DNA from 2 places in the Bradyrhizobium sp. AZCC 1721 genome. Region 1 is predicted to be linked to the other one. Evidence: predicted binding sites of a transcription regulator. Region 1 holds the regulator's gene; the other holds the start of a gene.

What was found. The regulator PhoB, encoded in region 1, activates phosphate uptake and scavenging genes when phosphate is short. The targets are predictions, from matches to a motif close to TGTCATNNANCTGTCAT.
Region 2: a site for PhoB is predicted at 1,550-1,566, ahead of phnF (phosphonate metabolism transcriptional regulator PhnF). Genes of this name have one in related genera too.

The regions. Positions count from the first base shown of each region.
Region 1 covers NZ_JAZHSB010000001.1:6,725,944-6,729,892, forward strand. Annotated here, with positions in the region: gene V1273_RS32110 (GcrA family cell cycle regulator) at 354-863, shown strand; gene phoB (phosphate regulon transcriptional regulator PhoB) at 1,043-1,747, opposite strand; gene phoU (phosphate signaling complex protein PhoU) at 1,758-2,474, opposite strand; gene pstB (phosphate ABC transporter ATP-binding protein PstB) at 2,486-3,307, opposite strand; gene pstA (phosphate ABC transporter permease PstA) at 3,304-3,949, opposite strand, start outside.
Region 2 covers NZ_JAZHSB010000001.1:2,736,521-2,740,469, reverse strand. Annotated here, with positions in the region: gene V1273_RS12985 (carbon-phosphorus lyase complex subunit PhnI) at 1-412, opposite strand, end outside; gene phnH (phosphonate C-P lyase system protein PhnH) at 416-1,024, opposite strand; gene phnG (phosphonate C-P lyase system protein PhnG) at 1,029-1,490, opposite strand; gene phnF (phosphonate metabolism transcriptional regulator PhnF) at 1,595-2,323, shown strand; gene phnE (phosphonate ABC transporter, permease protein PhnE) at 2,493-3,326, opposite strand; gene phnD (phosphonate ABC transporter substrate-binding protein) at 3,382-3,949, opposite strand, start outside.

The sequences.
Region 1 (3,949 bases):
GCGCTGTCAACACGCCACGGAGCCGCCTTTCCTGCAGTGCAAGATGCTGAAATCCGTAAGATTGCGGTGTGGTGGAAAACACGCAGTGAAATGCCTAGATGTCAGAACATGTGGACGTTCGGGCCCGGACTCTTGCGCCCGAGTCACGCCATATTGTAGCGTTTGGGCTGTCGGGTACGACATCTCGTGCGGCAGTTCTGATCCCTAAGAGTCCATTTTGTACAGGCGTAAACGTTCGGCGCGGTTAGCGCGTCCGGCGAGGGCTAAGGGATTCTGACCGCAGGGATTTTTGAGACGAATGACTCGCCAGCGCTGCCCCCGATTGGCCGGCGCGATGCGAAGGGAAGATTACGATGACGGTTTTGACCTGGTCCGACGATCGCGTCGAACAGCTTAAGAAGCTCTGGGAAGCCGGATTGTCGGCGAGCCAGATCGCCGCGGAACTCGGGAATGTGACGCGAAACGCCGTAATCGGCAAAGTGCACCGGCTGGGCCTTTCCGGCCGTGCCAAGAGCCCCTCCTCGGCCGCCCCGCGGCAGCGCAAGGCACGCCCCGCCCAGCCGATGATGCGGGTGTCGCGTCCGGTCTCGCGCGGCAACACCGCGCTGGCACACGCCTTCGAAGTCGAGATGGAGCCGGATCCGATCGCCTTCGACAACGTCGTGCCGATGAGCCAGCGGCTGTCGCTGCTCGAACTGAACGAGGCCACCTGCCACTGGCCGGTCGGCGATCCCTCGAGCCCGGAATTCTTCTTCTGCGGCGGCAAGGCGCTCACGGGCCTGCCCTATTGCGCCCACCACTCGCGCATCGCCTACCAGCCCGCTGCCGATCGGCGCAGGCAGCAGCCGAAGCAGACGCGGTAAGGGGCGCGCACCATTATCTCAACTTGTCGTCCCTGCGAACGCAGGGACCCATAACCACAGGTGTCTGTGGTTACGCTGAGCTGGAGCTCCAGCACGTTTCAACAATCGAGATTTGTGGTTATCGGTCCCCGCGTTCGCGGGGACGACGGCGGGGCTTGCGGAAATAGCAGCGGACGCAGCTACGGCTCCACCTTCGCAAACCGGTCATCCAGCGCGTAACCTGCGCCGCGGACGGTGCGGATCGGATCCTGCTCGCGGCCGGGGTTGAGCAGTTTGCGCAAGCGGCCGATATGGACGTCGACGGTGCGCTCGTCGATATAGATGTCGCGGCCCCAGACGCTGTCGAGCAACTGCTCGCGGCTGAAGACGCGGCCGGGGTGCTCGAGGAAAAATTCGAGCAGGCGGTACTCGGTCGGGCCGAGATCGATCTGGCGGCCCGAGCGCGCGACGCGGCGTTTTTCGCGATCGAGTTCGATATCGCCATAGGTCAGCACGGTGGCGAGCCGCTCGGGGCTCGCCCGCCGCAGCAGGCCCTTTACGCGCGCCAGCAGTTCCGGCACCGAGAACGGCTTGACGATGTAATCGTCGGCGCCGGTCGCAAGCCCCCGCACCCGCTCGCTCTCCTCGCCGCGCGCGGTCAGCATGATGATCGGCAATTGCTTGGTTTCGGGGCGCGCTCTCAAACGGCGGCACAGCTCGATGCCGGAGAGGCCCGGCAGCATCCAGTCGAGCACGACGAGATCGGGCACGCGCTCCTTCAGCCGCGTATCCGCATCGTCGCCGCGGCCGACGGTCTCGACCTCATAGCCTTCAGCGTCGAGGTTGTAGCGCAACAGCGTGGTCAACGCTTCCTCGTCCTCGACCACCATAATGCGCGCGCTCATTCTGCTTTCCTCAAGTGTTGGAGACGGTCGTGGCAAACGTCGTCATGTCGCCCTTCGGGCGCTTGTCGAGCATCTGCTGACCCTCGATCATGTAGAACACGGTTTCGGCGATGTTGGTTGCGTGGTCGCCGATCCGCTCGATATTCTTGGCGCAGAACATCAGGTGGATGCAGAACGAGATGTTGCGCGGATCCTCCATCATGTAGGTGAGGAGTTCGCGGAACAGCGAGGTGCAGATGGCGTCGACTTCCTCGTCGCCCTTCCACACCGCCATCGCCGCCGGCAGATCGTGCGCGGCATAGGCGTCCAGCACCGACTTGACCTGCGATTGTACCAGATCGGTCATGTGCTCGAGGCCGCGCATCAGTTTCAGCGGCTGGAAATCGTTCTCCAGCGCCGCGACGCGCTTGCCCATGTTCTTGGCGAGGTCGCCGATCCGCTCCAGATCGGTGGCAACCCGCATCGCGCCGACGATCTCGCGCAGATCGATCGCCATCGGCTGGCGGCGGGCGATGGTCAGCACCGCGCGCTCCTCGATCAGATGCTGCAGGCGGTCGATCTCGACGTCGGTGGCGACGACGTGCTTGCCGAGCGCGACGTCGCGGCGGACCAGCGCGTCGACGGATTCGGTGATCATGCGCTCAGCAAGGCCGCCCATCTCGGCGACCAGACGCGTCAATTCCTGGAGGTCGCTGTCAAACGCCTTGGCGGTGTGCTCAGAAGCCATCTGTTATCTCCTTAACCAAACCGCCCCGTGATGTAGTCCTGGGTACGTCGATCGCGCGGCGAGGTGAAAATCTTGTTGGTGTCGTCGAATTCGACCAGCTCGCCGAGATACATGAAGGCGGTCTTGTCCGAGACGCGCGCCGCCTGCTGCATATTATGGGTGACGATGGCGATGGTGTAGTCCTCTGCCAGTTCCTGGATCAGTTCCTCGATCTTGGCGGTCGAGATCGGATCGAGCGCCGAGCAGGGCTCGTCGAACAGGATCACCTCGGGCCTGACCGCAACGGTGCGCGCGATGCAGAGCCGCTGCTGCTGGCCGCCGGACAGCGAGAGGCCGCTTGCATTGAGCTTGTCCTTGACCTCGTTCCACAGGGCGCCGCCGCGCAGCGCCTTCTCGACCCGGCCGTCCATCTCCGACTTGGAGATCTTCTCGTAGAGACGGATACCGAAGGCGATGTTCTCGTAGATCGTCATCGGGAACGGCGTCGGCTTCTGGAACACCATGCCGACGCGGGCCCGCAGCAGATTGAGATCGAGCTTGGGGTCGAGGACGTTGGTCTGGTCGAGCAAGAGCTGACCGGTGGCGCGCTGACCCGGATAGAGATCGTACATCCGGTTGAATATCCGCAGCAACGTGGATTTGCCGCAGCCGGACGGGCCGATGAAGGCGGTGACGCGGTGGGTGCCGAGCGTCAGGTTGATGTTCTTCAGCGCATGGTGCTCGCCATAGTAGAAGTTCAGACTGCGCGCGGTCACCTTCGGCGCAGCCTCGGGCAGCGTCGCCTGCGGAACGGGCCCGCTCGCGTTACTCACGGATACGGAGAGATCGGTCATTTGGATGTCCTCTCGGCGCCAAGGATGCGCGCGCCAATATTCAGGGCCAACACGGTGAGCGTGATCAGAAGCGCCCCGCTCCAGGCGAGCTGCTTCCAGTAGACATAGGGGCTCTGCACGAAGTTGTTGATGGTGACCGGCAGGTTCGCCATCGTCTTGGTCAGGTCCAGGCTGAAGAACTGGTTGGACAGCGCCGTGAACAATAGCGGCGCGGTTTCGCCGGCGACACGGGCGGTGGCCAGCAGGACGCCGGTGATAAGGCCGGCGCGCGCGGCGCGGTAGGCGATCCGGCGGATCACCAGCGAGCGCGGCAGGCCGAGCGCAGACGCCGCCTCGCGCAGGGGATTGGGCACCAGCCCCAGCATGTCCTCGGTGGTGCGGACCACCACGGGAATCACGATCACGGCGAGCGCCAGGCAGCCGGCAAAGGCCGAGAAGCCGCCCATCGGCACCACGATCGCGCCGTAGATGAACAGGCCGATGATGATCGACGGCGCGCTCAACAGAATATCGTTGATGAAGCGGATCACCGAGGTGAGCTTGTCGTGCTTGCCGTATTCGGCGAGATAGGTTCCGGCAAAAAGGCCGAGCGGCGCACCGATGCCGACCCCGATCACGGTCATCATGATCGAGCCGATGATG
Region 2 (3,949 bases), 4.0 Mb from region 1:
CAAAGCCGTCCGCAAGCTGCGGATCCAGCAAGCGATGGGTATAATCGAAAGTCGGCCCCAGGATCTGGCCGCCCGGAATATCCTTAAACGTCGAGGAGATGCGCCGGCGCACCTGCATCTCGCTGGTGTTGACCGGCTCGGTTGCGCCAAAACGAGGCAGCGTGGCGCGGAAGGCGCGGACCAGGAAGATCGCCTCGATCAAGTCGCCGCGCGCCTGCTTGATCGCGAGTGCCGCCAGCTCGCGGTCGTAGAGCGAGCCTTCGGTCATGACGCGGTCGACGCCGAGCGAGAGCTGCCCGGCAATTTGCGCCAGCGAGAGTTCTGGCACATCACGGTCGCCACGTCGCTCATGCGCCAGCAGGCGGTGGGCGTTCTCAATGGCGCGTTCGCCTCCTTTGACGGCTACATACATGGGCTATGCTCCGCTTGCGACCAGCCGCGTGGTTCGGGGGATTGCGACAATCAAGTCGTCATGGACCAGCACGACATCGATGCCACGCGGGAACAGGGCTTCGTTGATGGTGAGCCGCCGAAAGAGGTCGCGCGGCTGGAGCGTCGCCTGCAGCAGCGCTGTACCGTCGATGCCCGGCCCCTTCACCTCGAATGTAGGCCCCTGCGTCAGGCTCTCGACCTGCAGGATCAGCGTCGTCGACCTGTCAGGATACTCGTTGCTGCCGAACGCGAAGCGATCGAGCGCCGGCAGATTCTTGGCGTCGCCGACCAGAGCGAAGCTGGCGATCGAGGAATCCGCGACCACCGATGCACTGGTATGGAACTTGAGCCACTTCGCCACATCAGGCGTGGCCGACATCGCGGCATCGAGCCAGATCGGCGTATCGTGATCGAACAGCGTGAGCGCGATCGCGGCCGCGCCGCGCATCACCCCGGCCGGCGCGCCGACAGCCGCCGTGACCCGTTGCGCGCTTCCGGGACGCGCCATCGCATCCATCACGGAGCGGAAGGTCGACTGCGCCGACAACACCTTGTCGGCAAACCCTGCGGGCAATTCTGCAACCGTCGTCATCGCATCACCCCTCGCCGCGCACCATGGTGTAGAAATCGACCCGCGTCGCCGCCGTCTCGGCCGCCTTGCGGTTGCGATCGGCGATCATGGCGGCGCGTAAAGGCCCGATCACCTTGGTCTCGACCTCGCCTGAAAGCTCTGTCGACTGCACCATGGCATCGCAGAGCGCGATCATCTGCGCCTTCCGCCTGTCGCGGCCGAGCACGTAGCCGAAGCCGATCTCGCCGGTCGCAAGACGCACCGCCGCGCGCGACACCGTGGCCTCGCCGAAATTGAACGGCGCACCGTCGCCGCCGACGCGGCCGCGCACCATCACGAGGCCATTCTCGGGCTCGCGCAGGTTCTCGTGTGCGGGTACCGCGATCGCCGCGAGATGGCCCGCAATATCGCCAGCTTCGGAATGCGCCAGCACCGCCATCGCGGCCTTGCGCTGCGCCTCTCTGCTGTTCCGCCCGGTCAATCCCATGAGCAACCTTGCCTGAATCAAGTTGTCTATGATAATAGACAACTTGATAACGGAGCGCCATGACTGTTTCGTGACAAACGGATAATATCTGGTATCACCACGCCATGAGCCTGCAGGAGAGTTCCGGTGTCGCCTTGTGGCGGCAGGTCGCCGACGGTATCGAGCGCGGCATTGCCGACGGCCGCTTTGCTGCGGGCGAAAAGCTGCCGGGCGAGATCGAGATCGCCGATACCTATCGGGTCAACCGCCACACCGTGCGGCGTGCCCTGGCTGCGCTTGCCGAACGCGGCCTGGTGCGCGCCGAACGCGGCAGCGGCACCTATGTCGAGGCGCAGCGCCTCGCCTATCCCTTGCGCTCGCGGACGCGATTTTCCGAAATCGTCGGCGCCGGCGGCCGCGAGCCGCGCGGCCAATTGATCGATGCCTCCGAAGAGCCCGCGACGCGCGAACTGGCCCGTGAGCTCGGACTGAAGACCGGCGCACCGCTGGTCCGGATCGAATCGGTGCGGCTCGCTGACCGCACGCCGATCTGCATTAGCACCAGTTGGCTTTCCGCCGATCGCTTTCCGGACGCCGGAGCGGTCTTCGCCAACGTACGCTCAATGACCAAACTGCTGGCGCATTACGGCGTTCGCGACTACCGCCGCGCCTCAACCCGCGTCACCGCCACCATCGTGGACGCCTCCGACGCCGCAAGGCTCGATCTCGCGCTCGGGCGTCCCGTTCTCGTGGTCGATAGTACCGATGTCGATACCGGCGGCAAACCGTTGGTAACCAAACGCGCGCGCTTCGCCGCGGAGCGTGTCGAGTTCCTAATCGAGAATGGTCAATAGCGGCGATTAGACGACCGCGCGATCTGGCAATCGCAGAAGCGAAGCTTGTTGCAAAATCCGATCGATTGCCCTTCATCGATGGATTTGTAAGGGGGCTATTCGCCTTCACCAAGACGCCGAGCGCTGCAGCGCCGTCTAGTCAGCCTAGTCTAGTCGACGAAGCGTACGATCATACCAGCACTTTGCGGATCCAGGCGCTGATGAGATCGAGCACCATCACCGTCACGACCACGATAATGATTTGCGCGGCCGTATCGGCGTACTGAAAACTCCGGATGCTTTCATACAGGGTCTGGCCGATGCCACCGGCTCCGACAATGCCAAGTGTCGTCGCCGAGCGGACGTTAGTTTCAAGCCGGTAGAGGGTAAGCGAGCTCCACAGCGGCAGCACCTGAGGAATGACACCGAAGATCACCTCCTGCACGCGCACCGCACCGGTCACGCGAATGCCTTCCACTGGCCGCGGATCGACCGCTTCGACCGCTTCGGAAAACAGCTTCGCGAACACGCCGAGATTGTGAACGAACAACGCCATCACGCCAGCGAATGGGCCTAAGCCCACCGCCACAACGAACAGTAACGCGAACACGATCTCATTGATGGCGCGGCAGGAATCCATCAACCGACGAACTGGCTGTACTATCCAAGGCGGACAGATATTGGCGGAACACAGAATTGAGAACGGAATGCCAAACACGACTGCCAGGGCGGTGCCCCAGATCGCGATCTGGATGGTCACCACCATGTCGCTGATGTACTGATCCCATTCGCGAAAATTCGGATGGAGAAAGGCGCTGCCGAACTCGGCCATATTGCGCCAGTCGGTGAACAGCGCCGACACACGGAACATTTCGGCCGGAGCCCAACTCCAGGCCAGCAAGCCGAAAACGAACGCCCAGCCCAGCCAACCCCGCACTCGTCGGGCGAAGGGATAAAGCGGGACTGGAGGTTCCTGGGCCTGCCGCGACGGCCGGCTTTCGATGGGAGCGATGATGTCTGTCATGGCCTAAAATGTTTAAAGGGCGCCGAACCACGGCGGCTGGCGCCCTTCGTCAGCATCAGTTGGTAGGCGCAGTCGCAGCGTTCGCCGCAAGCTCGCCGATAAGCTTCTTGAGCTTGGCCTGATCCTTGGCCTTGTCTGCCTCGAAGAACGGCGCGACCTGCTTCATGAACGCGCCATGCTCGGCCTTGTCGGCCGCTTGCTGGTACGTCTTGATGTCAGCCTCGAGCGAGGCGGTCTTGGTGGCTTTTTCTTCCGCCGATAGCTTGGCGTCACCCTTGATCTTCATGATCGACTTGTTGGCTTCAAGGACGCGGATCGGGAGCAACTGGTCGTCCGACGACGGAATAAACGGCGCCCATTGCAGACCAGACAAAACCTTCTTCGCGGATGCGATTTCTTCCGGCGTTCCGATGCGGCCATAGCTCAGGACCCAGGTATAGAGCTTGGCTTTGACGTCTGCGGCCAGATCCTTGCGCCAGAGCAGCGGGTCGCTCGGAATGAGCGGCGAGGTCCAGATCACACGGATGTTCTTGCGGGCTTCGGGAGCGGTGACTTCCAAACGGCGCAGGCTTTCGCTGTTGTTCGTTGCGGCATCAACTTGCTTGTTCGCCACCGCCATGCCG